DNA from 4 places in the Pseudoalteromonas sp. 2CM36K genome. Region 1 is predicted to be linked to each of the others. Evidence: predicted binding sites of a transcription regulator. Region 1 holds the regulator's gene; each other region holds the start of a gene.
What was found. The regulator FliA, encoded in region 1, starts transcription of late flagellar genes. The targets are predictions, from matches to a motif close to CTAAAGNTNNNNNNNNNNNNGCCGATA.

Region 1 (7,809 bases):
ACGAACGTCTGGCATTTCAATGCCATGATCCACTGAATTGCGCACTAAATGCACTAACGGATCAGCAAGCGCTTCCACTAAGTTTTTATCTAAATCAGTGTCCTCGCCTACCATTTGCAAGTTGATATCTTTATTCAATGAACGAGCTAAATCACGTACCACACGTGGGAAGCGGCCAAATACTTTTTTGATTGGCTGCATTCGTGTTTGCATTACCGCACCTTGGATATCAGCTGTCACTACATCTAAATTAGAAATTGCTTTACCCATGGCCTCGCTATCAGAGTTAGTCGCTAGACTTACCAAACGATTTCGCACAAGTACCAGTTCACCTACCATGTTCATTATTTGGTCTAAGCGTTTGGTATCAACTCGTACCGTTGTTTCTGCCGGTGGAGGCGCTGCTTTTTTAGCGGGAGCTGCTTGTGCCGCAGAAGCCGGCTCTGGTTTAGGCTGTGGCTTTGGTGTCGCAGCAGGCGCAGGTTTATTCTCGACTACAGGTTCTGGTTTACTTACAGGAGCCGGTGTTTCTATCGATTTAGGTGCACCTTTACCATGAAGCTCATCAAGTAACGCTTCAAACTCGTCGTCACTTATTTCATTATCGCCCGAGCTTTGCTCGTTACTTGGTGGAGCCACAGGAGCTGATGGTGTTTGTTGTGGTGTACTTGAGGTTGCTTGGCTCACTTCGCCAAAGCTGCCTACACCATGAAGTTCATCAAGTAGGCTTTCGAATTCATCGTCAGTTATATCACCACTGACATCATTGTCACTTGATGATGATTGTTTTTCTTGTGGGGCTTGCCCTTTTCCATGAAGTTCATCAAGTAGGCTTTCGAATTCGTCTTCGGTTATTTCATCAACCTGAGACTCAGTACTGCTGCTATCTGGGCCGCTAAATAATTCATCAAAAGCAAACGGGTCTTCTTTAGCATCGTTGCTCGGTTGCTCTGCAACTGGTTCAGGCTCTACCGATGGAGTTTCCACAGAAGCTATATCTTCAACCACAGAATCGCCGGCAAGCTCTTCTGCTGTCGGTGGCTGCCCAAGTTTGTGAAGTACAGCAAGTAATTCTGGATCCGCAGGCTCTGGCTGGTCACGATTTTTAATCGTGGCAAACATTTCATTAATGGTGTCCAGTGCTTGTAAAATCACATCCATTAATTCAGAGTTAACTGTTCTTACACCTTGGCGCAGTAAATCAAACACATTTTCAGCACCATGACATGCATCAACAAGCTCTGTCATAGCCAAAAAGCCAGCGCCACCCTTTACAGTGTGGAAACCGCGAAATATTGCGTTTAGTAGCTCAGTATCATCTGGGTTGTTTTCCAGTTCTACTAACTGTTCAGATAAAAGCTCAAGGATTTCTCCGGCCTCTACTAAAAAGTCTTGTAAAATATCTTCATCGACTTCAAAGCTCATGCAGTACTCCCCTATTAGAAGCCCAAACTTGATAATAGATCATCAACTTCATCTTGATCAGATACAACATCATTACGCGATTCTTTATCAATAATAGGCCCTTCAGGACCTGCTAGTGTTTGTGCAACAATGGGATCTTCTATTTTTTCTGGTTGTTCAGTGGGTTCAACCTCCCCACCTTGCGCTGCAAATGCAGTTAAAAGGTGAATTAAACTTTCTTCCACTTCACGGACAAGTTCAATAACACGGCGAATAATCTGACCGGTTAAATCTTGATAGTCTTGAGCCATCAGCACATTAGTCATCAGCATTTGTAACTCATCGGTTTTGTGATGAGAACTGCTCATAAACTTATCAATACTATGGCAAAGTGATTTAAACTCACCAAGCTCTATTTCGCGGTTCATTAAACGATCCCACGTTGGCTTGATATCAGCTATTTCGTCAGCGATTTCTTGTGCTAATGGTAAGCTTGCTTCAACCGCATCCATTGTCTTATTGGCTGCGTTTTCTGTCATTTCCATGACATAGTTAAGGCGTTTTTTTGCGTCAGGGATGGCATCAGTGGTAATGTCTGTTAAACGCGTGTCTAACTCGAAACTTTTTAAAGCTTCGTGCAGTTGACGCGTCAACTTTCCCACCTCAGCAAATAAATGTGATTGCTCTTGTGAAGCTGTTTCTAAAATTAACTGATTCGCTTTATCTTGCTCACCATTTTCTAAAAAAACAACTAACTGGCGAGCTTGTTCTAAAGTAATCTGAGGCGCAGCAGGTGCTGACATAAGCCTCTCCCTCTCATTAACCTAAACGTTCGAACACTTTTTCTAATTTAGTTTTCAATGTACTTGCAGTAAATGGTTTAACAATATAACCATTAACACCTGCTTGGGCCGCAGCAATTATTTGTTCTTTTTTAGCTTCTGCTGTAACCATTAAAACAGGAATATGCTTTAATTTTTCATCAGCTCGAATTGCCCTTAAAAGATCAATACCTTGCATGCCTGGCATATTCCAATCTGTTACAACAAAATCAAACGCTTGATTTTGCAACATAGGCAAAGCAGTTGACCCGTCATCTGCTTCTTGAACATTGGTAAAACCTAAATCGCGCAACAGATTTTTAATAATACGTCTCATTGTTGAGAAATCATCAACAACAAGAATTTTAATGTTTTTATCCAAAACATCCTCCAGTGAGGCCTGAACCTTTATTTACTTACTTCTAGTTTATCCAGTCATTGATTTTTGCTTTAAGCTTAATCATCGCCTGACCATGTATCTGACTTACACGCGATTCACTTACATCGAGTATATGCCCAATTTCTTTTAAATTCATCTCATCGTTATAGTACAAAGAAAGCACCATTGCATCTTTCTCCGGTAACGACTTTATTGCACTGAGTAAAGACTCATTAAACCGTTCATTTTTAACATTATTAAACGGTTTGTCTAGTGCTAAATCTTGGCCATGGGGTGTAATCACATCGTCATCTATACCAAGGTCTTCAATGCCTAACACTTTGCTTACATTTACATCGTTTAAAATATGATGGTACTCATTTAGCGAAATTTCAAGTTTTTCAGCAACTTCACTATCTTTAGGTTCACGGTTTAAACTGTTCTCAAGCGCAACAATAGTCTCTGCAACCAAACGGCTTTTTCTGTGAACTGAACGTGGAACCCAATCGCCTCGGCGCATTTCGTCTATCATCGCACCACGAATACGAATACCGGCGAAGGTTTCAAAACTTGCACCTTTGCTTGGATCAAAGTTTTTTGAAGCTTCAATTAAACCAATCATACCCGATTGAATTAAATCATCTAGCTGCACACTGGCCGGTAAACGAGCAATTAAATGGCACGCCACTTTTTTGACTAATGAGGCATGCTTTTCAACAATCATATTTAAATTCTGTGTTGACTGATATCCCATAACTCTATTCACCGGTATTGTCATTGTTAGTTACTAACTAGTTTCTCAATGAAAAACTCTAAATGACCCGAGGCTTGGCTAGGTGTTGGCCACTTAGCAATTTTTGTAGCCAGTGTTTTAAAAGCAATTGCAGCAGGCGACCCAGGAAAAATCTCAACAATTACTTTTTGGCGGCGCGTTGATTTGCGCATATTTTCATCATATGGAACCGTTGCAACCAACTCCATTGATATATCTAAAAATCGGTCGGTAACCTTTGAAAGTTTAGCAAATAATTCCTGCCCTTCACGTAAGCTACGCACCATGTTGGCAACAATTTTAAATTTGTATACGCCGTGCTCACGGCTCAGTACTTTAATGAGCGCATAGGCATCGGTAATTGATGTTGGCTCATCACATACCACCACAACCACATCCTGTGCGGCACGAGAAAAGCTCAATACCATGTCAGAAATACCCGCAGCGGTATCAACAATTAAAATATCAAAATCAGTGTTAAGCTCGCTAAATGCACGAATAAGTCCAGCGTGCTCTGAGGGTGATAACTCAACCATACTTTGCGAACCCGATGTTGCAGGTACTATTTTTATACCTGCAGGGCCTTCAACTAAAATATCTTCAAGTTCACACTCACCTGATAAAACATGAGATAAATTGCGCTCTACACGCAGTCCAAGCATAACATCACAATTAGCTAACCCTAAATCAGCATCTAAAACCAGCACACGTTTGCCTTGTTGGCCTAGCGCGATTGCCGTATTAAGGGATACGTTTGTTTTACCTACTCCACCTTTGCCGCCGGTGACAGCGATAACTTTTACGCCGTTATTATTATTGTTGCTCATTTTGCGAAGGCCGCTTGCTTGATCTAAAACTGTGTTAATCATACATCTCTACTGTGCTCGACGCCACTGATTGGTGTCGTGATTGTTGTGCTTTTATTCTTTTCAAATACAATTGCTCAGCTTTTTTTACTAGTTTTTCGGCATTTGCCACTCTAATATCTTCTGGTACTCGCTGGCCGTTAGTAAGATACCCTATTGGGAGACGATTTTGAATCGCAATACTAATAATCTCACCTAAACTCAATGACTCATCTAACTTAGTAAAAATACATCCACTTAGCTGTACTTTTTTAAAATGCCTTACTGTTTCTTGTAATACATTAATTTGTGCTGTAGCACTTAATACTAAATAACTACGTATATCTACACGCTGATTACGCATTAAGGTATTAAGCTGCTCAGTTAAACGCAAATCTCGCTGACTCATTCCTGCTGTATCAATTAAAACTAGGCGTTTATTTCGTAAATGGTATAAAACTTCTGCTAATTCATTTGCATCTTTGACTTGTTTAACGCCACAGCCAATAATTCGACCATAGGTTGCTAGCTGCTCATAAGCACCAATACGGTAGGTATCAGTCGTAATAAGCGCTACTTTATCGGCACCGTATTTTTGTGCACCCAATGCTGCCAGTTTTGCAACTGTGGTGGTTTTACCTACCCCTGTTGGGCCTACTAGTGCATAAACACCACCTTGGCGAAGAATTTCGTTGTTAGTGGTTTGCATTTGATCTTCAACCATATTCAATAAGGCTTTCCAACCTTGTTGGCGAGATACATCGTCGGGTACAAAGCATGCCATTTGCTCAGCAACCTCTTTATCTATCCCCATACCCACTAAACGGTCAATCATGCATGCACGGGTTGGATCGCGACGTGCCATATCTTGTTGCATTAAACCTGATACTTGATGTTCTAGTAATTGACGAATTGCGTTCATTTCTTCGCGCATAGTGCTTATATCACTCGACTCGTTTTGCATAGTTTGCTGACGAGGTGCACTCGGTGAGTCTAAATCGTCAAAACCACTGTCTAAATCATCAAAACCCAAGCTATCAGCTTGAGTACGAGGACGTGCAGGTGCGCTTGGTTCACGCTCAAACATATTTTTAGGTCGAGATTGGACAGGCTCTTGTTCTTGATAGTGACCAGAAGTGTCAATGCCAGAGTGTGAAAACATTGACGCAAGCTCTGCTGAACGAGGACGGGGAGATTGACGTTCTAATAAAGCTTGTAAACTATCAGCTACCTTTGCTTGTGGCTTAGGTTGAGCACGTTGTGGTTCTGGTTTAACAAAATTATGTGAGCTTTGCTCAGTATGTGCAAATGAAGCGCTTGCAGCAGGTTGGCTTTGAGTCTGCTCTGGCGGTTTTGTCGCTGCTTTGTCGTAATCAACTGCAGCAACAATTTCAACGCCATTAGCTAGTTTTTTATTTGACATAATAACCGCATCAACACCGAGCTCTTCTTTTACTTCTTTTAGTGCAGTGCGCATGTCTTTAGCAAAAAAACGTTTAATTTTCATAATTCAAACCCCTTTAAAATCTTATTGTTGGCCTACAGAGCTGACAATCTTGATCTGTCTTTCATCTGGTATCTCTTGATAAGACATCACTCGCAATCCTGGAATGGTGTATTTAACAAATCGAGATAACACAGTGCGTAACATTCCTGACGTTAGCAATATTGAAGGTTCACCGGCCATTTCTTGATTTTGATGCGCTTCATTCAATGATGTTTGAAGTCTATCAGCAAGCCCTGGTTCTATTCCGGCACCTTCATCACCTGCATTTTGAAGTGACTGATGCAACATCTGTTCCAACTCAGGCGCCAAGGTTATGACAGGGATTTCAGAAGACATACCAACAGCATCTTGAACGATTAATCTACGCAGTGATATTCGCACTGCAGCCGTTAATACATCTGGGTCTTGGCTCCGAGGGCCATACTCAACAAGGGTTTGAACAATTGAGCGCATATCTCGTATTGCTACCCCTTCATTTAATAAATTTTGTAGTACTTTCACGATAGTGGTCAGCGGTAATACCTCAGGTACAAGTCCTTCAACTAAGCGAGGGTGACTCTTACCTAACATATCTAATAAGTTTTGTACTTCTTCATGTCCGAGTAATAATGCGGCGCTATTGGTGAGTAACTGACTAATATGGGTTGCCACCACGGTAGCCGAATCAACCACCGTGTAACCTAAAGACTGTGCTTCATCTTTTTGATCAGGTTTTATCCAAACTGCATCTAAACCAAACGCAGGATCTTTAGTTTCAATTCCTTTTAGCGGGCCAAATACTTGGCCTGGGTTAATCGCTAATTCATCACCATGTTTAAGTTCCCCCTCACCACTTGATACACCCATCATGGTTATGCGGTATGCATTTGGGTCGAGTTCTAGATTATCGCGTATATGCACCGGCGGCACTAAAAAGCCCAGCTCTTGAGATAGTTTTTTACGCACTCCTTTAATACGGTTTAACAGCTCGCCACCTTGTGATTGGTCAACGAGAGGAATGAGTCGGTAACCGACTTCTAGACCAATAACATCAACTTGTTGAACATCATCCCAACCCAGTTCTTTTTGCTCTTGTTTAGCCGCAATTCCGGTACCTGAGGCGGCATTTTCGGCTTCTTCTGCTTCTGCAGCGGCTAATTTCAGTTTATTTTGCTGAGTATAGTATGCAAGGTAACCTAAAAGCGCCCCTAAGCTTAAAAATGCAAGGTGTGGCATACCTGGGACTAAGCCCATAGTAATAAGGATACCTGAGGCAATAAATAACGACTTTTCGTTACCTAATTGCTTCTTAAACTGATCGCCCATGTTGTGCGATTCATTTTGACGGGTTACAACAATTGCAGTACCAATTGAAAGTAGTAATGAAGGTAATTGCGCGACTAAGCCATCACCAATGGTCAATAGTGTGTACACTTCCATAGCGCGTGAAAAACTTAAATCGTGTTGGATCATGCCAACAAATAAGCCACCCACAATATTGATCACTAAAATGACTATGCCAGCAATAGCATCGCCTTTTACAAATTTACTAGCACCATCCATAGAACCATAAAAGTCAGCTTCACGGGTTACTTCCTCACGACGTTCTCTGGCTTGCTCGGCACTGATAAAACCGGCATTCATATCTGCATCTATGGCCATTTGCTTACCTGGCATAGCATCTAGAGTAAAACGCGCTGATACTTCTGAAATACGACCAGCACCTTTGGTGATTACCACAAAGTTAATGATGATCAGAATTAAAAACACCACCAAGCCCACGGCGTAGTTACCACCGATTACCACTGAACCAAATGCTTCAATGACTTTACCTGCGGCATCCCCACCGTTATGGCCCTCAAGCAGTACCACCCGGGTACTGGCCACATTGAGTGCTAAGCGCATTATGGTTGCGATTAACAGCACCGCTGGGAACATACCAAACTCAAGCGGCTTCATGGTGTATACGGTGACCAGTAATACAACTAACGCAAGCGCGATATTAAACGAAAATAATATATCAAGCAGGAATGGAGGCAGTGGTAAAATAACCATGCCCAGCGCAGCCAACACCAAAAGCGGTGTACCAACGCCCTTCGCAT
Region 2 (7,809 bases), on a different contig from region 1:
TCTGTAAACTTAGCCGTAGTACCGCTTTGCTCATTTACGCGGCGCATTAGCTCTTTAAGCAGCAAAGGGATGTCTTCTGCGCGTTGAGCAAGAGATGGACTCTCAATAGGAAAAACATTTAAGCGATAGTATAAATCTTCTCTAAATGAGCCTTTTTCTATCATGCTTTCAAGGTCACGGTGGGTTGCAGCAATCACACGCACATCAGCCTGAATCGCTTTGGTACCACCAACGCGCTCATAGCTACGCTCTTGAAGCACTCGTAGTAACTTAACCTGCATTTGCAGTGGCATATCCCCTATTTCATCTAAAAATAGCGTGCCACCTTGCGCTAACTCAAAACGGCCTTTTCGTGCTGAAATAGCCCCAGTAAACGCACCTTTTTCATGGCCAAATAGTTCACTTTCTAGTAGCTCCGCAGGAATTGCCCCACAGTTTACTGGTACAAATGGGCCTTTGTTACGCTTAGAAAGCAAATGTACGTTACGGGCAACTACTTCTTTACCTGTGCCCGATTCACCTAAAATAAGTACGTTGGCATCGGTTTTAGCAACTTGAGTAATTAAAAAGCGTAAATCTTTTACGGCTTTGGTTTCACCTACAAGGCCATCAAAGGTGCTTTTTTCTTTGTTATGTTTATGCTCGTGAGGCAACATGCGCTGATATTGCTGACAGTCATGTAATAACTGAGTGGTAACTTCATGAGTAAATGGCTCACATATCAATCCCACAACATTAGCGAGACTCAGTAGCGGTTTGAGCGTTTCACCTATCAGTAAAAAAGGGAAAGTCGGATAGCGTTTAATTAAACTTTCATGATCCAAAGATTGCAACGCCCCTAATACCACAATACATTCTTTGTTTTGATAGTGGCTACATGCCTGTTCAAAGTCAGCTTCTGTTTGCAACTGTACCGCCTCACCAATAAAAGTAAGGGATGCATATAATCCAATAGAGCGATTATTATTATTATCTAAAATTAAGATCATTTTTTAGCGAGCCATTTATTTCACTAATTTGTTTTATTAATCAAATTGTAAGCCAGTTGGATTTTGATGCAAGTAATAGCGGCGATTTTTTGACATTAACGCCAAAAAACAGACACATCAAGTAAAAACCACCCCTTAAAAGCTAGGTAATTAGTACTGGAATGAAAATAATTAGTTAACAAAATGCTGCCACCCTCTTTATTAAGCAAGTTCATCCTGTATTGTTATTATATTTATAATTAATTTAAATTGTTTACTTAAGTTGTGACCATAAATGCCGATACATAAATAAGCGAAAATGCTTGGCATTAATATTGCTTTGTTTCATATAGACAATTTCACATATTTATTTAGGATTTTTCCATGGCTCATGTTTCATTAAAAAAATATTCTCAAGTGCGTGCCAGTAGTATTGCCGAAATGGCACCGTATGAGCAAATTAATCTTATTTTTAGTAACATAATTGGTCGCTTGGCCGCGACTAAAGGTTTTATTGAACGCAAAGAAATAGCAAAAAAAGGCGAAAACATCTCTGCCTGTATTTTACTATTAGGTGCACTGCAAGATGCGCTTAATTTAAAAGTAGAACAAGACCCGAGTATTTCTAACAATTTATTGGCTCTTTATGATTATTGTCAGCGTCGTTTAACGCAAGCGAACATAAACAACGATATTGAAGCGATTACTGAAGTATCAAGCATTGTTAAAGAAATTAAAGAAGGTTGGGAGGGTATTCCTGCCGACCAACGTATGCCGGCTATTTAATAACTATGCCAAAAAAGTCAACACAAGCCGCAGAGCAAATTAAACAATTACTCTGCGAGCTTCAAGCTCAAGTTAATAGCAACAGGGCCGATGGTGCTGCTAATTCGCTTGAGTTATTAAATAAACACTTAGTAAATTGGTGCGAAAGTACCTCACCGCCAAGTGTTGATGAGTTAAGTGTACTGCAAACGCAAATTAATATGATTTTAGCAACCGCAGAAAACCAAAAAGTAGAGTCGTTTAATGCGATACTCAAACATAAAAAGTCGGATAAAGCCATAAACGCTTATAAGTCGACTTAACAGTAAAAACCAACCCTTAGCATACCATCACCAAGCACACTAAGTGGCACACAATAAAAAGGCCGCTAAGTTAAATACTTAGCGGCCTTTTTAAATTAATAATACATATTATTTAGACTGCCTTACCACACCTGGCATATTGTCTAACTGCGCTTGAATATAGCTACTGGTAGAGTTTAAGCCTGCCACCAATAAATCCATACTATTGTACTGCGCATACAAGCGCGACTCTAGTGACTCCATTTTACGCGCAAACGACACGCGCTCGTCATCAATATCGCGCAGCTGCCCTTCTTTACTTTCTATTCTGTTTTGAATTAAACCATCTGACTTAGTATAAAAGTTCATTAACTCATCAAACGATTGGGCAAAACCACCTTCGTCAGTATTTTTACCTACAAAAAACTGCTGCACTAAATCAACATCATTTTTTACTTGCTCGTCTAAGCGTTCGCTATCTAAGCTTAACTTACCGTATCTGTCGGCTTCAACACCCAACTGCGATAGCGATAAAGAGTTACCATCGCCCAAGTCAACACTGTTGGTAATTTCTTGCCTTAACTTTGACATAACACCACGTAGCAGAGAATCACCCGCCATTACGCCAGCGCCATCCTCGCCAGATTTACCTAAATTCTTACTTAGCTCTAACAGCTCATTGTAACTTTTAACAAACCCATCAAGTCCAGCTTTAATATTATTATTGTTTTCTTTTACTGTTAATGTGCTTACGTCATCATCAATACCTTGGGTTTTTTTAGCCGTAATATCTACGCCATCAATAACACTTTTAAACTCGTTCGTACTACTTGAAGCAATTAAAGTACCATCAATGGTTATTTGAGCATTTTGCGCCGCATTTACCTCAGTTAAATTAGTCGTATGGTTTGCAGGGTCCGCATCAGACACGTCATAGGCTAAGCGAGAGAGCCCGCCTACATCGGTATTGTTACCATCGCTATCTTGTACGGTAATGGTAATGGCGTTTTCTTCACCGGTTTGTTTACTGGTTAAAACCAAATGTTGACCTGCATCACTGGTTACTATCGTTGCTACCACAGAGTCATTAGAGTCAGAGCCAGTGTATGGGCCGTTATTTATTTGGTCTCTTAAATCTTCCAGTGTATTAGTAGGCGACAGCACAGTCGAAAAACTGTTATCTCCAGAGCCAATAGTAATCACACCACCACCAATCGCCTCATCGGCAGCAAATGCAGGAGACGATAACTTATGGGCTTGTGCCAGTGCATCAACTTTTACATTATAACTGCCTGGCTCGGCGTCTTTGTTTGAGCTAAGAGATATAAAATCATCATTACCCGATGCTGTGCGCTTTTGGTAGTTATCGACCTTGCCAAGCGCGGTCATAGATTCTTGCACTTTTACAAGTGCCGCCTTAAGTGCCCCAGCGGCAGAAATATCTGTGGTTAAATTACCCTCTTTTCTATTTAAACGCGATTCAAAAGGGGCTTTTTCGGCATTTACCAATGCACCTACAATTTCTGATACTTGTAAGCCTGAGCCTAACCCTGTAAACGAAATAGCCATATTACCCTCTTTAATAACTATTTAAATGAAAAATTAAGCCACCATTTAGGCGCTATACAGTGTGATCTATCAATAAGCCCGCAGTTTCAGATAACTTAGACACTAAATTTAACACCTCTTCCGATGGATATTGTTTAATAATATCGCCAGTGTCTTTATCTAGCACTTTAATTACATCGCGGCCAGAGTCCTCGTCTACCTGAAACTGTAAGCTACGGTTCATTTCGCCCATAAAGTCCTGCAATTGTTGCGCCATTTGTTCTAGTTGTTCACGCTCTAACGGCTGAGCAGTTACTTCTTGATTATTTTTTTCGTATTGATTTTGCTGTAATCGTTGCTGATTTTGTGTATCAGCTTGCTTTACATCGTCAACAGCGCGTTCGGTTAGCGAACTAGCCGCTTGACCAACTACTTTATCTTCACCCGCAAGCGGAGTTGGTAATGTAACTTCTGCATTGGAATTAATGGTATTCATAACAGATTCCTATTTATTAGTTAATTAAACAATAGCTCAATTAAAACCCTTAAACCACAAAAGGAGGTAGCTAAAGCCACCTCCTTTTTTGTAAAACTAATACTGACTTTATGTACTAGCTAGCTAACCATTAAGCTATTACTTTAACTTATTAACCTAATAAGCTAAGTGCTGCTTGTGGTAACTGGTTCGCTTGCGATAAAATTGACGTACCTGCCTGTTGCAATATTTGGTTCTTCGTCATGTTAGCTGTTTCGGTTGCAAAGTCAGTATCTTGAATACGGCTACGTGACGCAGATACATTTTCTTGAATATTCGAAAGGTTACTGATTGTATGACCAAAACGGTTTTGTACCGCACCTAAATCGGCACGTTGGCTATCTATTTGTGCTAGCGCATCATCAATTATATCAATTGCACTTTGTGAATCTAGCTCTGTTGTTAAATCAATATCTTGAACAGTACTGCCTGTGGCTAAAACAGCAACATCACCAGCAGAGTTATCATTTACAGTGAAATCAGCTTTTGAAGATAAAGTAACAACTTCCTTTGTAGTTGTAGTTGTAACTGAAGCTGTCGCTTCAGTTACTGGAGTTCCTGTTTCATTCAGGGTGGTCGCACTCGAAGCGCTATCAGTAAATGTTGCTGCAGCAGCAGTACCGCCACCATCACCTGAAAAATCAGTCAGTTTAATAGGAGCCCCTGTAGCATTTGTGATTGTGATTGTACCTGAATTATCAACTGCTGAGTAACCTTCTATATCATTTATTGAAGCTGCAAGTTCACCAGCATCAGTACCAGATACATCAGACCCATCCAATTTAAAATCGATTGTGCCGCTATCAAAGATCATAGATGAAAGAGTTGCAGTTGTAACATCAGCATCAACATTAGCAACTGCTGCTGTTACACCATGGTCACCTTTTGTTGCATTAATCGCTGCCGCTTTATTGGCTGCGCCTGATCCCGAAGCATCTACATCGTAAGTTTCACCACCTACTGTAAATGAAACGCTTCCAGCTGTACCAGTGATGTTAGTAGTTGCTTCTAATGAACCAATTTTATCTGCGGCTGTGCTACTTAAACTTATAGAGATAGTTTCGTTAGCATTTGAGCCAATTTGAAAGTTTCTTGAACCAAAATCTCCATTTAGTAATTGCTGGCCACCAAAAGAGGTGGTATTAGAAATACGAGTTAGCTCGTCTTGCAGGGCAACAACTTCTTTTTGCAGTGACTCACGATCTTCTGTTGAATTTGAACCATTCGCTGATTGAAGCGCTAGTTCACGCATACGTTGCAAAATGTTTGTTGACTCTTGCATTGAACCTTCAGCAGTTTGCGCCATTGAGATACCATCGTTAGCGTTACGCTGCGCTACACCTAAACCATTAATTTGCGATGTTAAACGGTTTGAAATTTGCAGGCCTGCCGCATCATCTTTTGCGCTATTGATACGCATACCTGATGATAAACGTTCCATAGAAGTTGCTAAGTCAGAACCTGATTGCGATAGGTTACGTTGCGCGTTTAGTGAAGATACATTTGTATTTACTGAAATCATAATAAAACTCCTGATTACTTTCGTAATGTTGCTATTTTAATTTAACCAAGAGCTGTCACAAATGTATGCTCAGCTCCGTACTGATTAAGTTAACGGCCGGAGGTGAATTATCTTTAGGAGTATTTTAAAAATAAATTAGTTTATTTATTTAATAAAACGTAACTAACTGTTTTAAAATTAAAAATAGTTATTTGTTAATTTTTATAACGCATAAATTTATGCCCCAAATAATTTTTACTATCTCAAAAAACAAAAAAACGCACTTTAAGTTGAAGTGCGTTTATAAGTATTTTTTGGTGAAGCTAATAATTAACCACCTAACAAGCTAATTGCTGCCTGTGGTATTTGGTTTGCTTGTGAAAGTATTGACGTACCCGCTTGTTGTAATATTTGGTTTTTAGTCATTTGTGCAGTTTCGGTAGCAAAGTCTGTATCTTGAATACGGCTACGTGACGCAGATACATTTTCTTGAATATTAGCAAGGTTATTAATTGTGTGACCAAAACGATTTTGTACCGCACCTAAACCAGCACGTTGGCTATCTATTTGTGCTAGCGCATCATCTATTACAGACAAGGCGTCTTGCGAACCAGTTGCTGTAGATAAGTCAATATCATCAACGCTTGCAAAAGCTGCCGTTGCAGATAACCCTTTATCAGTACCATCATCGACGGCTAAATCTTCAGATGAAGTTAAAGTAACCACTTCTTTAGTTGCGCTAGCTCTAGCCGATAATACTTCTGAGCCTGACTCTACTGTTAAAGATACATCGGTAGTATTTGAATCAGTATCCGTAAAGGTTGCTGCAGCATCATCACTAGTACCGGTACCAGTCTCTGCAAAATCTGTTAGTTCGACAGGTTCTCCAGCAGTGTTTGTGATTGTAATGGTGCCTGAATCCTCTGTAGCAGTGTAGCCATCCAGAGCATTAATTGCCGCTGTAAGCTCGGCATTATCCGTACCACCAACAACATTTCCGCCTAATTTAAATTCAACACCTGCATCAAATTCAGTCACCTTAAGAGTTGCCTCTGTAACATCTTTTACCGTGGCAGAGGCGCCATGCTCACTAGTTTTTGCATTAATTGCCTCTGCTTTTTCAGTTGCTGTTGCACCACTTGCTACAGTTACAGTGGTGCCGCCAATTACAACATCACCAGTGCCAGCACCATCAATAGTTAAGCTAGCCTTATTACCACTACCGATATCTTTAGCCGCAGTGCTTGTTAAACTAATTGATATTGTTTCATTGGCATTTGCACCGACCTGAAAATTTCGTGTGCCGTATGAGCCATCTAATAATTGCTGACCACCGAACGATGTGGTGTCGGAGATTCGTGTTAATTCTTCTTGTAGGGCAGACACTTCTTTTTGCAATGCATCACGATCTTCAGCTGAATTTGAACCATTGGCAGACTGTAAGGCAAGCTCTCGCATACGCTGTAGTATATTAGTCGATTCTTGCATCGCACCTTCGGCAGTTTGCGCCATTGAAATACCATCGTTGGCGTTACGCTGAGCAACAGCTAGGCCATTTATTTGTGATGTTAAACGGTTAGAAATTTGTAAGCCGGCGGCATCATCTTTAGCGCTATTAATACGCATGCCAGAGGCTAAACGCTCCATTGACGTTGCTAAGCCTTCGCCAGATCTTGTTAAGTTACGTTGTGCGTTTAGTGACGACACATTAGTATTTACTGTTAATGCCATTTTACCATCTCCTAGGTTTAAACAGAGTGTGGTTCAACACGATTTAACAGGAACCACTATTCGATAATTTCTAATTACTAGAAAAGCATTTACTGTGCCAACTTTAAAATAAATATAACCGCATGTTTTTAAAGTGTTTTATATCAAAATATTAAACATTAATAATAAGTTATCTGGTTAGCTGGAGTGACGACAATTTATTGCCGCTATTTTGAGGGAGGTTTTTGCCGCTTTGTATTCACTAAAGCGGCAAGGTATTTCTGCTTATAATCTGTTTATAAGTAATCGAATAATGAAAGGTTAGTTAAACGTCCAAATGTAGCCTGTGACGCTTGCAGTGCGGTTTCTTGTTTGGTTAGTTCGCTAATAGCTTCTGCCATGTCTACCTCTACTAAATCAGAAAGGTTACTTTTGTTTTGAATATTTTGTGCAAGGTTAGAGTCGCTAACTCTTTCAAGT
Region 3 (7,809 bases), on a different contig from region 1:
TAAGCCCTCACAGGCAAAACCTGCAGCAAGAGTAACGGCGTGTTGTTCTGCTATCGCTACGTCAAAGTATTGTTCTGGATACACTTTAGAAAAACGTACCATACCTGAACCTTCACGCATAGCTGGCGTGATTGCCATGAGTTTACTGTCTTGCTCGGCCATGTCACAAAGCCAATCACCAAACACATTTGAGAAAGTCGCCGCACCTGGCTTAGATTTTGGTAAGCTTGATGTTGCAGGATCAAATTTTGGTACGCCATGATAACCAATCGGATCGGCTTCGGCAGGCTTATAACCTTTGCCTTTTTGGGTTTTTATATGTAAAAGCTGTGGGCCTTTTAAGTTACGCATATTGCGCAGCGTATCAACCAACATATTCACATCATGTCCATCAATTGGGCCAATGTAATTTAGACCTAATTCTTCAAAAAAAGTACCCGGGATCATCATCCCTTTAATATGTTCTTCCATACGGCTGGCAAGCTCTTTTACCGGCGGTACACCAGAGAGCAGCTTTTTACTGCCTTCGCGGATGTTGGTATAAAAGCTACCTGATAAAATACGCGCAAAATGATTGGTTAACGCACCGACGTTTTCAGATATCGACATTTCGTTATCGTTCAAAATGATCAGCATGTCTGATTTAACATCGCCAAGGTGGTTCATTGCTTCAAAGGCCATACCCGCAGTAATTGCGCCATCGCCGATTACCGCGACTGTTTTACGCCCTTTGCCTTCTTTTTGCGCAGCAATGGACATACCCAGCGCCGCAGAAATTGAGGTACTTGAATGGCCAACACTAAAGGTATCGTATTCACTTTCATCTCTAAAAGGGAAAGGGTGCAATCCGTCTTTTTGGCGAATGGTATGCATTTGGTCACGGCGGCCAGTCAGTATTTTATGCGGATAAGCTTGATGGCCCACATCCCAGACCAAACGGTCATCGGGTGTGTTGTATACATAATGTAATGCAACGGTAAGTTCTACGGTTCCTAAACCAGACGCTAAATGACCGCTACTTTGCGATACCGAATTGACTAAATAGTCACGCAATTCATGGCTAAATGCAGGAAGCTTTTCTTGTGCTAACTCTCGCAAGTGGGCTGGTTCGTTCACCAAATCAAGTAATGGATACTTGCTGCTATCAAGTGTCATGGTTTTTTATATATCCTTCGCTAATATTAACCCTCCTCAAAACAAACGAGGTTTAAAAGGCGACTTAATATTCAGTAATAATTTTGTTCTAAGATTTAATACGGTTTAGCCATGTTTAATGGTCACGTTCAATTAAATAGTTTGCCAATGCCGCTAAATCTGTTGTGTCTGCGTCAATGTTAGCTAATGCCTCATGGGCTTGTTGTATTAAATTTTGTGCTTTTTGCTTAGCGCCTAGCATACCTAATAAAGCGGGGTATGTCGCTTTATTCGCTGCAATATCTGACCCTTGTGGCTTGCCTAAAGTAAGCGTATCGCCCTCAACATCTAAAATATCGTCATGAACCTGAAATGCAAGCCCTATAGCGTATCCAAAAGTTGATAAGTTTTCTAAAGTTTGTTGGCTCGTATTAGGAGCACACAGTGCACCAAGAGTAATCGCACAATTTATTAGCGCACCGGTTTTAAGTTTATGAATACGTTCTAACTCATCAACAGTAATAACCTTATCGGTTGCTGCAATATCACGGCCTTGTCCGGCAACCATACCTTGTAACCCCGAAGCATGCGCTAATGCTGCGATCATTTTTAATTGTGCTTCAGTCGAGCATTTAAATTTATGCTTGGCAATAAGTTCAAATGCTAAAGTTTGCAGTGCATCTCCAGCTAAAATCGCTTGTGCTTCACCGTATACAATATGGCAAGTAGGGCGACCACGGCGTAAGTCGTCATCATCCATCGCAGGTAAATCGTCATGCACTAATGAATAACTATGAATGCATTCAATGGCTGCTGCCAGCACATCTAAATCACGTTTTTCAGCACCGAGCATTTTGCCTGTGGTATAAACCAAAAAAGGGCGTAATCTCTTCCCGCCATTCATTAGACTGTAATGTGTGGCTTCTTTTATGGTGTTGTCGCTTTCAAGTGGTTGTTCGAAATAAAGGTTGAGTGTATTGACTACATCATCTTGAGCGAGCTTTATTTGTTCTTTTATGCTCACAATTATTCCAAATCGTTATCAAACTGAGTAAGCGGTGCTTTTTCGTCATTACCCATTAATATCGACACCTTTTGCTCAGCTTGTTGAAGTTTGCCTGAAGATGCGCTCGCAAGTGCAATACCTCGCTCAAATTGCTTTAAAGACTGTTCAAGCGATAAATCACCTTGTTCCATTTCATTGACAATTTTTGTTAGCTCTTCTAGTGCTTGTTCGAAACTTAAATTTTCAGGTTTTTTAGTCGCCATCTTTATTTTCAACTTACATAATAAATTTAGACGCCAATTTTAGGGGGAATGCTAAACTAGGTCAAAGAATGATATTGTTTTTTGATAGATAAATGCTGTTGATTGGGTTTTATTGCGTTTCAACGTTATTTTTTAAAATTATTAATTTTGATTAATTAGGTTGATTACCTATGTTGATCTAAAATAGGACTAATCGTAATTTTACCGTTTATCATAAAAATCACTTAAGTATTTCAGTATCTTGCCGATAAACAATTAATAACAACGCTTGCGAAGAAAAAATATAAAACCTTTGGAGGGAATGTGGATTTAGCAACCATTATTGGGATCCTTGGCGCAATTGGCTTAATTGTCATGTCCATGTTTATGAGTAGTAGCGGTGAAGTCGCTATGTTTTACAATACCCCTTCTGTGGTTATCGTATTTGGTGGTTCCCTTTTTATCGTTTTATCTAATTTTACCATGTCGCAATTTCTTGGCATTGGTAAAGTATGTGCAAAAGCGTTTATGTTTAAAATTGAACCCCCTGAAGCGTTAATTGAAAAGGCGGTTGAGCTAGCAGATTCTGCCCGAAAAGGCGGGTTTTTAGCCTTAGAAGAAGCCGAAATTCCAAATCCATTCATGCGCAAAGGCGTTGATATGCTCGTGGATGGGCATGATGCGGATGTAGTGCGTGCAACATTACAAAAAGATATTTCCCTGACGACGACTCGTCATGAAATGGGCGCAAGCTTATTTAAGTCGCTAGGTGATATTGCTCCCGCAATGGGGATGATCGGTACGTTGATAGGCTTAGTGGCTATGCTCTCGAACATGGATGATCCAAAAGCAATCGGACCTGCAATGGCGGTAGCCTTGTTAACAACGTTGTATGGGGCATTCTTGGCGAATGTTGTCGCCATTCCTATTCAGGTAAAACTTGAACTGCGTAAAGACGAAGAGGCCATGAATCAGCGCTTAATTTTAGATGCGGTATTAGGCATCCAAGATGGCCAAAATCCTAAAGTAATTGAAGGGATTTTGAAAAATTATCTAGCTGAATCAAAACGCACAGTCAATACTGAGGAATAATTATGTCAGATGAAGAGTGCAAATGCCCTCCTCCAGGGTTACCTGCATGGATGGGGACATTTGCCGATTTAATGTCGCTATTAATGTGCTTTTTTGTACTTTTACTCGCATTTTCTGAAATGGATATACTTAAATTTAAACAAATTGCGGGCTCAATGAAGTTTGCTTTTGGTGTACAAAATAAAATAGAGGTAAAAGACATTCCAAAAGGGACATCTGTTATTGCTATGGAGTTTACACCGGGTAAACCTGAGCCAACTCCTATAGAAACCATTCAGCAACAAACGGTTGAAATGACTCAACAAATGCTTGAGTTTCAGGCGGGAGATGAAAGCTCCGCAGGTGGACGTCAAGAGCAACGTGGTGAAAAGCGAGGTGGTGAATCAAGCAGTACCTCAGAGGAAGTTGCTGCAGCTACGGCAGTGTCTGCTGCTGATCAAGAGCAAATAAATGACTTAGTTAAAAAAATTGCGCAACAGCTTGAAAAACAAATTATTGATGGGGCTATTGAGCTTGAATCTTTAGGGCAGCAAATCATAATTCGTATTAGAGAAAATGGCTCGTTTCCATCGGGGAGTGCATTTTTACAACCACAATTTAAACCTATCATTCAAGATATTGGCCGATTACTTAAAGATGTACCCGGTGAAATTACGGTGTCTGGTCATACGGATGATTTTCAGGTATCCAACGAGCTTTACATTAATAACTGGGATTTATCCTCTAAACGCGCAGTTGCGGTAGCGAGTGAATTACAAAAAGTTCCAGGTTTTGATAAAACCAGAATGATGGTGGTAGGGCGTGCAGAAACACGACCTTTAGTACCTAATGATTCCCGCGAAGATCGCAGACGCAATCGCCGTGTAGAAATATCTATTTTACAAGGTAAGGCAAAGGAGTCAGCGCCAATTGATGTAAGATAGAATGATTTGGCTATGTACCTTTTTTAGCGTAGAGTGCAACATTATTAACAAATGTAATGGGGCGAATATGTTGACTAAGTATTGTAGTATGCCTGGTAACGGCGATGGAACTGATGAAGATGCAAAAGTTAAGTAAGGTTATTGAGTTTGCCTGAATGGTTTTTGTATTTTGTAAGTATATTAAGTAAAAGCTGGGTTCTTATTTTGAGTCCGGCTATTTTTATATTCTTTATCCTCAAAGATTATTTAGCTATTAGGTTCGTTGTTATTACCGCCGCTTTTTTCTTATTTGGCACTGTGACCTACTCAAGTTTAATGGCGTTTGATGATGGTATTTATATATACCGTTACCTTGTATGGGCATTAACAGATATTACTTGGATGGCCCTTATTGCTTATTGGGGTCTTAAAGATAAAGTGCATTTGTGGCAATGTGTACTTGGCCAACTTGTGGTTATTGCTGCCCCTATTCTGCAATTGTTTCGTTTAGTAGATCGCCATCTTTGGGATTTATCGTATAGTACTGTTATGTATCAAACATTTATGCCCTTAATAAATATCGCTACTGTTGTTATATGTTATCTACCGCTTTTATATATTTTTGTTAATAAGCGAAATAAAGCTTTAAGCTTATAACGACAAAAATACCCCTCGTTTAAAATGATGTGCTAGACTACTGTTTATATGAACAGTGTTAGAGCTATGTTATGAAACTTTATATTGCTGAAAAACCCTCTTTGGGTCGCGCTATTGCAGACGCACTTCCTAAACCGCATAAAAAGCATGATGGCTATATTGAAGTGGCAAATGGTGATTGCGTATCTTGGTGCATAGGTCATTTGCTCGAGCAAGCAGAACCCGATGATTATGATGAGCGTTTTAAAAAGTGGCAGTTTGAACATTTACCTATTGTGCCTGAGCATTGGCAACTTAAAGCAAAGCCTAAAACTCGTAAACAACTCACTATTTTAAAAAAGCTAATCAAAAAAGCAACAACACTTGTACATGCTGGCGATCCTGACCGTGAAGGCCAATTATTAGTTGATGAAGTTATAGAACAAGCAAAAATCAGCCAAGCAAAAAAACAAAATATTCAGCGATTATTGATCAGTGACTTAAACTTAACGGCAGTTAAAAAGTCAATAAATAGTATGCGTGCTAACCGTGATTTTATCCCTTTAAGTGTATCTGCTTTAGCACGGTCTCGTGCTGATTGGTTGTTTGGTATGAATTTAACGCGAGCTTATACGCTAGCTGGGCAAAAAGCGGGCTTTGGTAATGTGTTGTCGGTTGGGCGAGTACAAACACCTATTTTAGGTTTAGTTGTAAATCGTGATAATGAAATCGCAAATTTTGTATCCAAACCATTTTATGAAGTACTTGCTCATCTTGTTACACCTGAGCAGCAATCATTTACTGCTAAGTGGATACCGAGTAAAGCGTGCGAACCATATCAAGATGAAGAGGGCAGAGTACTTAATAGAGCCTTAGCCGAAAATGTGACTTCACGCATTGCTAATCAGCCCGCAAATGTAACAGCGCTTGAGCAAAAGCAAAAAAAACAAACCGCGCCTCTTCCTTATAACTTATCTGCTTTACAAATAGATGCTGCTAAAGCTTTTGGGATGCCAGCACAAAAAGTACTCGATATTTGCCAAGTTTTATATGAACGTCATAAATTAATTACCTACCCACGCTCAGATAACCGTTACTTACCGAGAGAGCATCACCAAGATGCACCTGCTATTTTAAAAGCGATAGCCGTAAATGGTGGGCAGTCAGTCGAGCTGGTAAATGAGGCAAATGCAAAACAACGAAGTAAATGTTTTAACGATTCAAAAGTGGCCGCTCATCACGCCATAGTACCGACAACTAAACAGTTAAAAAATGCGAGTTTAGCCAGTGATGAAGTAAAAATTTATCAGTTAATAAGTCGACACTATTTAATTCAGTTTTATCCCGACTACATTTACAACGAAAGCAAAGTAGAGGTAACCATAGCCGGTGGTTTATTTAAAGCAAGTGCAAAGCAAGATGTAAGCTTAGGTTTTAAATTGCTCATGGGTAAGTCGGAACTTAAAGAAGAAGCTACATTACCTTATTTAGAAAAAGGTATGGCACTTACATGTACTAAAGGTGAAGTAGTACAAAAGCATACAACTCCTCCTGCTCATTTTACCGATGCAACCTTACTTGCTGCTATGACGGGAATTAGCCGTTATGTAAAAGACCCGCAAATCAAAAAAATATTAAAAGAAACAGATGGCCTCGGTACAGAAGCAACGCGTGCAGGCATTATTGAGCTGTTATTTAAACGTCGCTTTTTAAAACGTGAGGGAAAAGCAATTAAAGCAACTGAAACAGGCCTGGCATTAATTAGTGTATTACCAGAGGGATTATCAAGCCCCGACTTAACTGCAAAATGGGAGTCGAGTTTAGGTGATATTGCACAGCAAGCAATGAGTTATCAGCAGTTTATACAACCTTTATTAGCCGATTTAACTAATTTTGTAAGCCAAGCGGCGAACTGCAATAGTCAGGCATTTGCACTGTTACCTAAAACGTCACCTAAAAAGCGCTTTGCCAAACGTACAAAAAAAGCGCCGTATAAAAAGTCGAGTTATAAAAAAAGCCCTACGGTAAATTAATCGCAGGGCTTACATATAGCGTTGAAGGTTACTGATTGAATAGTGCCACAGCGGCGTTACTCATAGCCTTTATTCCTGTAGGCAGTGCTACTTTATAATCAGGCGCAAATTTACTTGAATGTAACGAGGGCAGTGTTTCGTTATTTTTTATTGCCTTGGCGTACTGCTGTTGGTTAACGCCACCTAGCCAAAATAAGGTGATAGGAATATTTTCGTCGGTGCGCCCGTATAATCCAAAGTCTTCACCGGCCATTACCGCTTCTGTTTCGAACACGTTTGCATCACCTATCGCACTTTTTATAGCGTTTCGAACAAGATTAGTTTGTACTGGATTATTATAAGTTGATGGAATTGATTCATCTTCATGAACTTTCACTACAGGGTAAAGAGATTCCTCGAGGCCTGCGCTTTGTGCTATACCTGCAGTAATACGTTTAATTGCCGCTATTTGTGCGTTACGTACATCTGGATTGTAGCTGCGTAGCGTAAGTTGCAACTTAACTTCATCAGAAATAACATTGTGTTTAGAGCCACCATGAATGGAACCCACCGTTATCACTGAAGGTTCAAGTGGAGAAAGCTCACGACTAGTAATTGTTTGTAGTGCAAGTATTGTTCGAGCTGCGATGATCACAGGGTCAATAGTTGTATGCGGGTAAGCACCGTGGCCACCTTTTCCTTTTATACTAATATCGACAGAATCAACACTGGCCATGGTGTATTCATTTTTCATTGCCACCTTACCCGCAGCAACATTAGCGCTT
Region 4 (7,809 bases), on a different contig from region 1:
ACTCTTATCGTTCAGAGTCGGATCAAACAGTGTAACTTGCTTAACCGCTAATTTATCACTACATACATCAGCCGTTGCATAATAGTGCAGCGGCTTTTTTATGCCTGCTTGATTATTACTTAATTTGAGTAAATAACTAACTCGCTTAGCAATGGCCGCACCAGAGTCTAATAACTGTACTTGCGTATTAAAGTAATCACTAATTGGTTTAGCTAAAATAGGAAAGTGAGTACAGCCTAATACCAGTACATCGATATCTTTATTAATATTTAATCGGTCTAACTCAGTGTGCAACTTATCGAGATCTAAGTGCTGGGTAAAAAAGAGAGTCTCTGCCAAAGTAACCAGTTCAACACTACTATATAAACTTGTGGTTATCGATGAGGCATGTTCTTTTATAAGTGCATCAGTATACGGGCTTGATACCGTTGCGGGAGTTGCCAATAAACCTATATGTTTTGATTGCGTTAATTGCGCTGCGGGTTTAATTGCAGGTACTACCCCAACAATAGGAATATCGGTAATTTGACGTACCGCACTTAACGCTGATGTTGAGGCGGTATTGCAGGCTATAACAATTAAGTCGACATTTAGTGACTCATCTTTAATAAATTGAATCAATCCACATAGTCGATTAATGATGGTTTGTTGCGACTGTGCGCCATATGGCAATAATGCATTATCCATAAAATAGCTGTATTGAGCATGAGGAATGCTTTGCTGAATATGCTCAAGCACGGTGGTTCCACCTATACCTGAATCAAATACCATGATGTGCGCTAACAAACTACCATTCCTACTCTTTACTAAGAACGGCAGTTTGCCATGTGGCTTTTGTAAAAGAAAGTAGTTTTACTCAGTGCCTAGCTTTGCAGTAGCGGCGCTTAATTTATCTAAGTTTTCAAACATGGTGTTAGTGTAATCAACCAGTTTATCTATTTCTTGTTGATCTTGATTTAGCCATTGAATGATACCTGATAGCTGGCTTTCTAATCCTAGGGTGTGCGCTTTAGAGTAAGCCGATTTTAGATCATCATTAAAAGGGGCAACACTCTCGGCAATGGCTTTTTCTGATGTTGGCTTAATTTGTTCATACTCTTTAATGGCAGCAACGGTTTTGCTTTGACGTAAGTCCATTGAGAATGCCACCAGCTGTTCATTCCCTAAACTGAGTTCTTGGGCTTGTTCAAATGCTTTGTCTAAATCGCCACTGAAAAAGGTTTTACTGACATCTTGTAACTCTGCCATTAAATCATTTATGGTTTGCTGCTCGTCTTCATTAAGCTCACCATTTACTGACATCGAGAAAGAGAGCTCACGGGATTCAGAAAATTGCGTACTAAATGATTGTGAATCATCTGTTTGTTGATAGCGACTAGATGATTGCGATTGATAAGCATCTGCAAAGCTAATACTCACCTCATCACCTTCTGCTGTGGTGAATGTGTAATCAGCACTATTGCTTAAACTTACATATTGCGCCTGACTTACAGTTACGCTTGCAGGTTGAGGGTTAAATAAGTTCTGCTCAAATTTATCGAGGCCCCTAAAGATACCCTCTTTAGATTTATCAATACCCTCTTCAAGTTCTTGATTAAATACGCCCATGCCTTTTAGTTCATCCACAGCCTCATCAACACCCGTTTGCACTCCTTTACGTGCCTGATTTAGCATATCTTGCAGTTTGTCGTTATCGGCACCATTGGCTTTGGCTTTTTTTACCGAGCTTGTAACAAAGTCTAAAACATTTTTTACGACTTCATTAAAATCAAACAGTGGTTTGTCTTTTTTCGCTTCAGCAACCGGCAAACCTAATTCTTTTGCCATTTTGTCACCTAATATGGCAGCAGCCAGTTCTTTTCCTCGTTGCTGATAACTAGTTGGTGGCGAGTCTATTTTAGGCTGTGGCATTGCTTGTTTAGTATTGTATTTATTGGCATTGCTGTGTGGAACAAAACTAAAGTTACCTATTTTCATGAGAGGACTCCTATTTAGACTTACTCTTATATCGGCCAAGAAAGCCTATGCTGTAGTAAAATGCTCAAAAAAAGCTCACTATATTTGATCAAAACTAGACAAATACGCTTCGCCCCCTACAATAGCGCCGATAAACAGATCTCAACGATAAGGTTATACCGTTAATGGCAGTTATAAATATAGATACCACGCAATACGATGCACAATTAAATGAAAAAGAGCAGCGTATTACAGAGCAATTCCAACGTTTTGGTGTAAAACAGTTAGAAGTATTTAGCTCTGAGCCCATTAACTACCGCCAACGTGCAGAATTTAGAGTATGGCACGATGGTGACGATCTGTTTCATATTATGTTTGATCAACAAACAAAAGATAAAATACGTGTTGATACCTTTGACCCTGCAGCTCCTTTAGTAGGTGAAGTTATGCAGGTGATGATTGAAAATTTAAAAGGCTGCGAAGTACTGCGTCGTAAATTATTTCAAATAGATTATTTATCAACCCTCAGTGGTGAAATTTTAGTGAGCTTGCTATATCACAAGCCACTTGATGAACACTGGTTAACTGAGATCAATGCCTTAAAAGAAAAACTAAGTAGCCAGTACAAAATTGACTTTATTGGCCGTGCACGTAAGCAAAAAGAAAAATTGGGCGATGACTTTGTTACTGAGCGCTTAATGGTGAATGGCCAAGAGCTAATCTATCAGCAGGTAGAAAATAGCTTTACTCAGCCTAATGCGAAGGTAAATATTAAAATGTTAGAGTGGGCACAAGAGTTATGTAAACCACTAAACAATGATTTACTAGAGCTGTATTGTGGTAACGGAAACTTTTCAATTGCACTTGCGGGCTCATTTAATAAAGTGCTGGCAACAGAAATATCAAAATCGTCTGTGCATTCAGCGCAATATAATATTGCTCAAAACAAAGTAACTAACTTAGATATTATTCGCATGTCGAGCGAAGAGTTTACTCAGGCAATGAAAGGCGAGCGTACTTTCTCTCGCCTAGATGGCATTGACCTTAGTAGTTACAACTGCCAAACCATCTTAGTCGACCCGCCTCGAGCAGGCATGGACACGCTTACGTGTGACTTAGTGGCTAACTATGAGAATATTATTTATATCTCATGTAACCCAGACACATTAGAGCGCGACCTTGATCACTTAACGCAAACCCATGAGGTTAAGCGCTTTGCAATATTTGATCAGTTCCCTTATACACACCACATTGAATCTGGTGTGTTTTTACAACGTAAATAAAAAAAGCATTAAACAGCGCACGTTGTAAAAATAAAAAAGCTCCTTAAGGAGCTTTTTTATTTAACCAAACTACTTATTTATTTGCTAAGTAATTAATGAGTGCGCTTACATCTTCTGGCGATGAAATGCCTGACTCACCACCTAGGTTAAGCTTGTATTTACCATTAACGATAAACGTAGGAACGCCACGAAGTGCCCCTTTGCCTTTAAAGTAATCTTGGTCACGTTTCATTTTAGAGCTAAGTGTACGTACCGAGAAGCTTTCAAATAATTTATCAAACTTGTCGCCATCTACGCCTTGCGCTAAGAATACGTCTTTTACATCTGCCAACTCATTAAATCGTGCACGCTTTGCATGGATATGATCAAACATCGCTGAAATAATTTTATCTTTTTGAGGTAGTACTTCAGCTGTAGCTAATGCTTGGCTGATCATGGTTTGATGTTCTGGGTCACGTACACCCACAAAATCTACATGGCTTTTCTTAAACTTTACGTTTTTATCTAGCTTAGGTTTGATTTCGGCCAGCAGTGGTTCCATGTTATTACACGCAGGACAGTAAAAAGAGAAAAACTCTTTTACTTCTGGTTTTCTGGTTGCACGATCAGAGACGACATCGTAATGCACGCCCTCTTCGTAAGTGGCAGCAAAACTGGTTGCAGCTAAAGGGAGTAATACAGCAAGCAACCCTGCTTTAACTAATTTGATCATTATTATGGTGCTCCAAAAATTATAGTTTTAGTAAAAAGCTAATTAACGCATCAAGTTCTTGTTGGCTCTTGATTGTATTAATATTGATTTTATATTTGTCATTTACGATAAATGTAGGTACGCCAGTTAATGCGCCAAGCTCAGAATATTTATTCTGCTTATCTTGCATGGCACGTTCAGCTGCTATGATAGGCAAACTAGCAATATCATTATCAAATGTGCTGTTATCAATTGCGTTAAGCTCTAATAACTTCTTAACGTCTTTAATTTCTGTTAATGGTGCACGCTGAATATGGATGCTTTTAAAAATTTGCGCTGTTACTGCTTCGGCTTGACCATGCTTTTTTGCGATTAAGTAAGCAAAGCTTAAATTACTTTGCGCTTGTGGTGAAACGCCTCCCAAAAAGTTGACATGATTTTTTACAAATTCAGCCCCTTCAGGTAAGTTTTCTGCAATCCCTTTGGCTACCGGCTCAAATTTAAAACAATGTGGGCAATAGAAAGAGAAAAACTCGGTTACATTCGGGGTTTTACTTTTTTCAACATCAATTACAGTGTATTGATTACCCGCTTCAAAGTTAGCAGCTAATGCTGCAAAAGGTAAACATAGGATCAGTAAACTTAGTTTTAATTTTTTAAGCATGAATATCTCGTTATACTTCTTTTAAAATAAAAATATTATGGCAATAATTTTAACGGGGCTTCTTGCAAAGCTGCAAACTGCTCTTTAAGCGCTAAAATTTGTTGCTCCCAGTATTTGTCATCTGCAAACCATGAAAAGTTCCGTACAAAAGCAGGATCACTCCAACGTTTTGCAACCCAACCCATGTAATGAATCATACGCATGGCGCGAAGCGGTTCGATCAGCTTCAGTTGTGAGTGATCAAAATCACAAAACTCTTCATACGCATTCACTAAAGTGTCTAACTGTAACAGCTGTGTTTGTCGATCGCCACTGAGCATCATCCATAAATCTTGAATTGCAGGTCCTTGGCGGCTATCGTCTAAATCAACAAACATCAGCGCATCCCCAGCCCATAAAATATTACCAGCATGGCAGTCTCCGTGTAAGCGAATACTGTCTACATTTTTATATTGCAGCTGCGCTTGGGCAATGACTAAATCTAAAATAGTGTAAAAGGAAGTCTCTAATCCCATAGGGACTAACTTACTTTTTTGTAAATGAACTTTAGCTGTATCTAAATATTCATCACAGGTAATGGTCGGTCTTTGAGTAAAGGGTTTCGTTTTGGCTACTTGATGCATACGACCGATTAAACGCCCGAGCACATCGAGTTGATCTAAATTGTCCACCTCAAATAAACGCCCGCCTACACTTGGGAACAAAGTAAATAAATACCCTTGATGTTCAAACAAGCTTTGCCCATTGTGTTTTATTGGCGCCACCACCGGTACTTCAGCGGCGGCTAGCTCAAAAGCAAAGTCATGCTCTTCTTGAATTTGCGCTTTGCTCCAGCGCTCAGGGCGATAAAACTTAACGACGTAACGCTTTGCACCCTCGGCCACAAATTGATAGACCCGATTCTCGTAGCTATTTAGCGCTAACAACCCTGACTCAGCATAAATATCCACGCTTTCTATGGCATCCAAAATAAGATCTGGGGTTAAGTCAATAAAGCTAAATTTACTCATATACTTCTTATATAAAAAGAAAAGCGGGAATATCCCGCTTTTTTGTTAATAACAGTGCTCGTTTGCCTTTAATAAAGCGACTTATCGTGCTTTAAAAAAGTTGCTTGGCTGCGATATTTTATTATCGGGCTCGTTTATTGGCGACAACACAAAGTTAAACTCGGTCATTGGCGCTTTTAAATCATAAGGGTCCATTACCAGTGATAGCGGTACATTATGCGATTCACCAGCGTTTACTGTAAAGGTAGTATCACCTAAGTATTTATAATTATCTAACCCCGTTACATCAATAGAGAACGTTTGCTCGTACTGTGCCTTATTAATCACTTTTAAGGTGTAGGTGTTTTCAACTAAACCATTAAAATCGACACGATACAACTGGTTGCGGTCGCGAATAATATCAAAGTCCATGGTTTTACGCATGGCGATATTAGCAACCAGCGCACCGGTAAGTAAGATTAAAATAACACTGTAACCAATCAGCTTTGGACGCAGCGGATGGGTTTTATTCTCCGGTGTTTCTAAATTACGCTCGGTGGTGTAAGAGATAAGGCCCCGAGGGTAATTCATTTTATCCATTACGCCGTCACAGGCATCAATACAAGCACCACAATTTATACACTCATATTGCAGACCATTACGAATATCGATCCCGGTTGGGCAAACCTGCACACACAAGTTACAGTCAATACAGTCACCTAAACCCAACTCTTTTGGGTCTTGTTTACGCGAACGTGGCCCGCGGTTTTCACCACGCGCTTCATCGTAGCTTACAGTAAAGGTGTCTTTATCAAACATTGCTGACTGAAAACGTGAGTATGGGCATATATGTAAACACATAATTTCGCGCATCCAACCCGCATTACCATAAGTACAAATAGTAAATACAATAATACTAACTAAGGCATAACCGCCCACATTAAAGGTAACAAATTCAGGCAGTAGTTCGCGAATAGGCGTGAAGTAACCAACAAACGTTAACGCAGTATATAAAGAAAATAATACCCAACTAGTGTGCTTAGCTGTTTTACGCCAGAACTTGTCAAAATCCATCGGCCGTTGATCTAACTTTTTACGTTGGTTAGCGCTGCCCTCAAACTTTTCTTCAAACCAAATAAAAATGAAGGTCCATACTGTTTGCGGACATGTATAGCCACACCACACTCGACCATAAAAAGTGGTAACCAGAAATAAGGCAAACGCTGCTAGCATAAATATAAATGCAAGAATGGTGAAATCTTGTGGCCACAGGGTTAAGCCAAAAATATTAAATTTTTGCTCCATTAGCTCAAATAAAACAGCTTGTTGACCATTAAAGTTGATCCATGGCAATAACATAAACGCCAGCATGCCTAAAAAGCCAATACGTTGTCTTAGTAATTGATGGAGCCCTGAAACAGCACGCACATAAATACGGTTGCGTGGGTTAAATCTATCTTCTTGTCGGCTCAGATCGGGTTTTTGGATCTTAACCTCTGTTGGTATGTTTTTTACTTTAATTTGCTTATCCATTGAAGTTCCTCAACGCCGCTAGGAAATAAAAATTCAGCAATCTTTTTGTACTTTTCGCCTAAGTGTAGCAACTTACATGCTAAACATAATACGCTTTAGGTCGCACTTGTATACTTTCAGATATTTCAGAAATATCTAATTACTCCCCTTATTATACGCATATTGGCTAAAATTACTGACTAGATTGCTAATAATTTATTCAACTTGTGACTTGCTTTTAAGGTGTATTTTATTACACTTGCCGGCTACTAACGTGTTGTTTGGATCAAGGTTTGTGTATTTATGAAGAAATTTTTTATACTAGTGGTTGTGATCCTAGCATTTTTTACCATTGATCACCCCTTGGTAAAAGAGCCTCGTGAGCGCTTACTCGGTGATGGTATAGGCTTGTTAAGCAGCACAACTAAAGTTGATCGTTTTCCTGTCGCAACCATGACAAGAAACAAAATCAATAAACAGTTAGCACTTTCAAGATCCGAAGAAGACTATATTAATAAAACGTTTACCAATGATGAGTCAGTAAAGTTGTTTGAACTACGCTATTGTCGTCAAGGCGATCTAAACCTTTACTTTTATTCAGAACGTTTAACAACGGTATGTCGCATTATCAAAGAGTCATTAGCGCAATCGAGAGTGAAATAATGGATTTTTCTGGATTAAATAAAAAAGCAAGTAACTCATTTCACAAACATC

Region 2: a site for FliA is predicted at 1,246-1,272, ahead of fliS (flagellar export chaperone FliS). Genes of this name have one in related genera too.
Region 3: a site for FliA is predicted at 2,627-2,653, ahead of pomA (flagellar motor protein PomA). Genes of this name have one in related genera too.
Region 4: a site for FliA is predicted at 2,007-2,033, ahead of MTN97_RS17110 (DUF5610 domain-containing protein). Genes of this name have one in related genera too.

Annotation. Positions count from the first base shown of each region.
Region 1 is NZ_JALNTK010000003.1:204,013-211,821, forward strand. Features, by position in the region: gene MTN97_RS03045 (chemotaxis protein CheA) at 1-1,425, opposite strand, end outside; gene MTN97_RS03050 (protein phosphatase CheZ) at 1,440-2,207, opposite strand; gene cheY (chemotaxis response regulator CheY) at 2,224-2,607, opposite strand; gene MTN97_RS03060 (RNA polymerase sigma factor FliA) at 2,648-3,358, opposite strand; gene MTN97_RS03065 (MinD/ParA family protein) at 3,385-4,245, opposite strand; gene flhF (flagellar biosynthesis protein FlhF) at 4,238-5,728, opposite strand; gene flhA (flagellar biosynthesis protein FlhA) at 5,750-7,809, opposite strand, start outside.
Region 2 is NZ_JALNTK010000035.1:757-8,565, forward strand. Features, by position in the region: gene MTN97_RS17125 (sigma-54-dependent Fis family transcriptional regulator) at 1-989, opposite strand, end outside; gene fliS (flagellar export chaperone FliS) at 1,353-1,754, shown strand; gene MTN97_RS17135 (hypothetical protein) at 1,760-2,056, shown strand; gene fliD (flagellar filament capping protein FliD) at 2,165-3,604, opposite strand; gene MTN97_RS17145 (flagellar protein FlaG) at 3,657-4,079, opposite strand; gene MTN97_RS18165 (flagellin) at 4,231-4,932, opposite strand; partial or broken gene MTN97_RS18170 (flagellin) at 5,233-5,640, opposite strand; gene MTN97_RS17980 (flagellin) at 5,950-7,350, opposite strand; gene flgL (flagellar hook-associated protein FlgL) at 7,626-7,809, opposite strand, start outside.
Region 3 is NZ_JALNTK010000010.1:114,663-122,471, forward strand. Features, by position in the region: gene dxs (1-deoxy-D-xylulose-5-phosphate synthase) at 1-1,155, opposite strand, end outside; gene ispA ((2E,6E)-farnesyl diphosphate synthase) at 1,271-2,158, opposite strand; gene xseB (exodeoxyribonuclease VII small subunit) at 2,161-2,403, opposite strand; gene pomA (flagellar motor protein PomA) at 2,707-3,474, shown strand; gene MTN97_RS08220 (flagellar motor protein MotB) at 3,477-4,397, shown strand; gene MTN97_RS08225 (hypothetical protein) at 4,545-5,033, shown strand; gene MTN97_RS08230 (DNA topoisomerase III) at 5,105-7,045, shown strand; gene MTN97_RS08235 (M20 family metallopeptidase) at 7,074-7,809, opposite strand, start outside.
Region 4 is NZ_JALNTK010000034.1:16,412-24,220, reverse strand. Features, by position in the region: gene MTN97_RS17120 (RNA recognition motif domain-containing protein) at 1-35, shown strand, start outside; gene murI (glutamate racemase) at 1-786, opposite strand, end outside; gene MTN97_RS17110 (DUF5610 domain-containing protein) at 853-1,977, opposite strand; gene trmA (tRNA (uridine(54)-C5)-methyltransferase TrmA) at 2,142-3,239, shown strand; gene MTN97_RS17100 (thiol:disulfide interchange protein DsbA/DsbL) at 3,313-3,951, opposite strand; gene MTN97_RS17095 (thiol:disulfide interchange protein DsbA/DsbL) at 3,971-4,594, opposite strand; gene MTN97_RS17090 (serine/threonine protein kinase) at 4,630-5,604, opposite strand; gene ccoG (cytochrome c oxidase accessory protein CcoG) at 5,686-7,116, opposite strand; gene MTN97_RS17080 (hypothetical protein) at 7,399-7,758, shown strand; gene MTN97_RS17075 (hypothetical protein) at 7,758-7,809, shown strand, end outside.